2 regions of the Chryseobacterium sp. HNCC26DJ239 genome follow, and region 2 is predicted to be linked to the other one. Evidence: riboswitches for the same ligand, from Rfam matches in the RefSeq annotation. Region 2 holds a riboswitch; the other holds the start of a gene.
What was found. A riboswitch is a leader RNA that binds a small molecule or an ion and turns the genes downstream of it on or off. The one in region 2 is predicted to bind cobalamin.
Positions count from the first base shown of each region.

Region 1 (2,487 bases), on a different contig from region 2:
TAAATACATTCGTTAAAATATTTAATTTATATCTTTGAAGGACAAATTTTCTTTAGAATGACATTCATCAACAAAGCAATTGTATCGGTATTCAGTATTTTTTCTTTAAGTTTTATTAATGCACAAAACAAACTTCCTTTTGGTGTGGTAAAAGCACAGGAAGGTTATGCTATGGTTCGTGTACATAAAGATGATTATCGAAAAATTGTAGACAAAATCAGGATGAAAAAAGGAGATGTTTTCGTCTACGTAAAACCCGCTCCCGGAGAAACTGAATGGATTTGGATAAAATATCCCGAGAAAACTGAGGACGAAAAACCTTTCGTAAGATACGATAGCCTCACCAAAGAAGGTATGGTAAACAAAGACAGAGTTGCTTTTATAGACCAACTTCCTAAGTTTACGCCTTCGATGTCTAAAAACGGAAGAACGCTTACTTTCACCGATAATTCTGACGAAAAAATTCCAACAGCGCAAAGAACCAAAGTGGTGATCGACATCTATCCTTCTACGGCAAGTTTTAAAAGACAGGAAAAAGATTCTGAAGGAAATATCATTAAAATTGACAAATCTACGCCTTGGGGAATTGGGAAAACCATTCCTGAAGGATTAACTGAAATAAAATCTATTCGTGTACAACAACCAGGAAGAGGATCTGTTTTTGTGCGTGAAGCAATTAAAAATTTGTTCGACCCAACAAAAGATTTCGAAAACATAGGCGTTACTGCGATGGATAACGACCATATCTATATTTATATGATTAATGGTTCTGGTGAAAACAGATACACCACTTTCTGGACTGTAAAAGAAGGAAAAGCAATCAGCCAGATTATTTATAAAAACCCTGAGTAAAAGATATTTTTAAAATTATTATTACATAAAAGCCAGCAAGGATGCTGGCTTTTTTTATGATTTTTAAAGAAAGCCTTACTTTATTGTTAGATTATTCGTATTTTTGCATTTGAAAAATCTAAGTATTCGATTTTTTAGAAACTGGTTCTGCTTAGCTGCAGATGAAAAGGGAATCGTGTGAAAATCACGAGCTGTCGCGCAACTGTAAGTAACTAAAGTCTTTATCAATAAGTCCACTGTTTCGATGTTTGACGAGATGGGAAGGAGATAAAAGATGTTACAAGTCAGGAGACCTGCCAATTTTTTTAAAGACAAAAACTTTCGCGATTTGAAGTTTATTGATTCTACAATATCCAGGAATAACTATTCCTGCACACTTGTTGATTCTTGTAATATTTCATTTTCGCTTTTATTTATAATGAAATATGACGACAGAAGAAAGAATTAACGCTTCAGAAACCAGAATTTTCAAAGCTGTTTTTCCTAACACAACCAATCATTACGACACTCTTTTCGGAGGAACTGCCATGCAATTGATGGACGAAGTTGCCTTCATTACCGCTACAAGATTTGCAAGAAAACGTGTAGTAACGGTAAGTAGCGATAAAATCGACTTTAAAAAACCAATTCCTGCAGGTACCATTGTAGAACTTATCGGCAAAGTTTCTAACGTTGGAACCACCAGTATGAAAGTGAATGTAGAAATTTTCACAGAGCAAATGTATTCTTACGAAAGAGAAAAAGCAATTGTTGGCGATTTTACTTTTGTTGCCATCGACGAATTTAAGAAACCAATCCAAATACTATAAATAGGTTTCGGCGGCCTTCGGCCGCCGAAACCTCCTTTTTCACCAAATGTTTTTTTTTATATGAGTTTCGGCGAGCCTTTGGCTCGCCGAAACTTTTTTTTCAATACATTATTATTGATAGGACTTTACCCTATCCTTTACTAAGTAGTCCCGTTGGGACTCTTTCCGTTTTTTTTTGATTAATTTTTTCAAAAAACTTATTTCAAAACCTTTTCAGATTCTAAATTTAAATTCATTAAATAATGAAATGCTTCTCCCATTTCGTCGGAAGCTCTACAAATCGCATTCTCAAGCATTTTTCTTACTTGCATTTCGGTAACAGCAGCTTCTGTCCAGCTTTTTCCAGAGGTGTGAGAGTTTAAAATAAAGGGCATTATTCGGTCTATTGCACATGCAAAAATGGCATCGGGAGTTTCTTCGGCTTCAAATTCTAACCAAAAATTGTAAAATTCAGATTGTAAAGGTTCATCGAGAATTCCGAAGATTTTTTGGGCCGAAATTTTTTCTCTTTCAAATTTTCCAATCATGGCTTGTTCATCAAAAAGAAAGGTATCACCGGCTTCAATTTCGACCAAATCGTGAATAGAAAGCATTCTAATAACCCTTAATAAATCAATTTCGCTTTTATATTTAGCATAAGGAAACAAAATCTGAGCGAGAATAATGATTTGCCAAGAATGTTCTGCGGTATTTTCTCTTCGAGAATCATCGGCGTTATAATTTCTTCTTTGAACGTTTTTAAGAGCATCAATTGCGATGATAAAATCTATTTCTTTTTGAATTTTCATACCTCAAAAATACAAATTTTAAGCTAAACTTCAAGTTT
Region 1 covers NZ_JBXUGJ010000001.1:448,068-450,554, forward strand. The annotation lists gene AC2A1D_RS02135 (hypothetical protein) at 58-852, shown strand; cobalamin riboswitch at 978-1,167, shown strand; gene AC2A1D_RS02140 (acyl-CoA thioesterase) at 1,278-1,661, shown strand; gene AC2A1D_RS02145 (HD domain-containing protein) at 1,859-2,449, opposite strand.
Region 1: another riboswitch for cobalamin. It lies ahead of AC2A1D_RS02140 (acyl-CoA thioesterase); the one in region 2 lies ahead of AC2A1D_RS03975 (TonB-dependent receptor plug domain-containing protein).

Region 2 (2,487 bases):
TCTTCTGTATAAGCTGCTTTTAAACTGTTTGAAAGTTTAGATTTAGTAATGTCGTAAACGAGCAAACTTCTAGTCGTTTGTGCGGCGTATTTGGTACGGTTTCCGTTTTCTGTAAAAATAGGGTAGTTCTGCAACGCATCGTAAAACTGACTTTGCCAAGAGATTTTTTGATGAGGCGCAACTTTATAACTGAAACCAATGTTTGCCGTAGTGTTGTAATACTTTCCGTTTCGGTTGATGTATTGCTCTTCCGGAACTTCGTAATCGTTTTCGCTGTTGAAATAATTTCCAGATGCTTTAAAACTGAATTTATCGTTGCTGTACGCAATTTTCAGATTGTTTTGATACGTGTCGAAAGACGCTACTTCACTGTGAAAACTTCCGTTAAAACCTTCATTAAAACGGAGTTCGTTATTCAGATGAATGCTTCCTCCAATAGCGCCACTTCCATAAACTACACTTCCGCCGCCAGCTTTTACATCAATTTGGTCATACCCAAAAATAGCGATGTTGTTTACGTCTCCTTGTCCTAAAAAGGTAGAATTAATATTGATTCCGTTCCAAACAAAAGCGGTTTGCTGCGCCGTTGTTCCCCGAAAAGAAGGCGATGAAACAGCACCACGACCATTTTCTTTAATATAAACAGGCGATTGAAATCTTAAAACTTCTGAAAGATTAGAAGAGTTTTTCTGAATGTCTTGTGGCGATAATGTCGCAAGCTCATGAAAAAGTTTAACCTTATTCAGCTGGCTATCGAAAACATAAACGGTGTCGATGTCTTTTTGCTGTCCGTATAAAAAGCTCACGCTGCACGAAACAGAACAAAAGACTAAAAATCTTTTAAAATTCATAATATTCACTTTTCCTCCGAAAGCAATTTTTGAGGTTTAAAATTCTGGCAGGTCTCCTGACTTTCGCTTTCTGCACCTTCCCGTTTACACAGTGGTTTTTTACAGAAATTATTTGCGCGATTTACAGTTGCGGGGACAGTTTGGGAGTTACACCCAATTCCCTTTTCATTCCAAATACGTTGGAAACCAAAATTTTTGCAAATATAGTTTTTTAAATGTTATGATTAAATTTTTGTTAAAGCATTGTAAAGCAATTGACTAAGTGAAAAAAATGTTTTTTTTGAGGCCACGAGTTTACAAATTTATGCTTTGAAATAGTTTTTTTGAGTTTTTTATTTTTTAAAACAACGGAAAGCCACGAAGTGGCGACATCATAAAGCATCGGGTAAACCCGATGAATATAAAATGCGTCATCAAGTAGCGAATTTATTTTAATTTAAATATAGAGAGCTCTAAAGCACGAAATTTCGTGATTTCAGGACATTTTTTTCTCATTATTGAAAAAAGTTCGGGAAATAAATCTTCATTAAAAGTAAGTTCTTTTAGAAGTTGAAGATAATCTAAGTAAGCTTCTGTTTTTTCTAATTTATATTTGTGCGCAGGTTCATTGTAAAGATTAAAAAAAACTTTACTATCCCAAATTGCATATTTTTCAGGGGCTATAAAATGTAATAATTTTGAAGTTCCAACTAATGAATTATTCAAAAGCTCTTTTATTTTTGCAAGTTCAGTATTACTTAAAAGAATATTAACATTTTTTTCTTTTTTAACCTTATTTAAAAGGTCTAACACTGTTTTAATATTGGTTTCTAAATTATTATCCTTTTCTGTTTTGAAGTTTAAAATTGTAGGCATCCAAGAATAAGTAAAACTCATTCCTATTATTAAATGATGTTCTTTTATTTCATCTAAATCAGCGAAATATTTTAAAAAATGCGGATATAAAATTAAATAATTATCATCTTCAGTTTTGAAGATTTCCGCTACTTTAATAAGCTTATTTAAAAGTTCTCTTTTATCTAAATTGCTCATTTTATTGCAATTTTTTAACCAATATTCCGGAAATATGTTTTATCAACGAGATTCATCTTCTACAAAAAACTTCCATCAAAATAGAAAGGCAGTAAATCTTTCACAGAACTTACTTTATATACTTCTTCGAAAAGATTAGCGAAATAAATGTCGATGTTTTCGTTTTGTTTGCTTTCATATTCCATCAAACTTTGGCGACAGTTTCCGCACGGCGGAATAGGAGGGTTTTTCTCTGAAAACTCTCGCGGACCACCCACCACGAATATTTTTTTGATTTTCTCGTTCGGGAAGTTGGCTGCAACCCAATAAATAGCAGTTCTTTCCGCACAAAGACCGGAAGGAAAAGCAGCATTTTCCTGGTTGTTTCCGCTGTATATTTCTCCGTTTTCTAATAGGACAGAACATCCCACTAAAAAATTAGAATAAGGTGCGTAAGCATTTTCTCTTGCAGATTTTGCTGCTTCATAGAGTGAGTTTTCTATTTCTGAGAGTTCGTTTTTTTGCGTAAAGTGCTCAAAATGTATGTGAAAGTCTTTTTTCATTAAAATTTAATAAAAGGAGTTAAATGTAAAACAAATTCTATTCTCTGCAAAATTTGTCAAAG
Region 2 covers NZ_JBXUGJ010000002.1:73,182-75,668, forward strand. The annotation lists gene AC2A1D_RS03975 (TonB-dependent receptor plug domain-containing protein) at 1-851, opposite strand, end outside; cobalamin riboswitch at 881-1,057, opposite strand; gene AC2A1D_RS03980 (hypothetical protein) at 1,278-1,883, opposite strand; gene cdd (cytidine deaminase) at 1,943-2,425, opposite strand.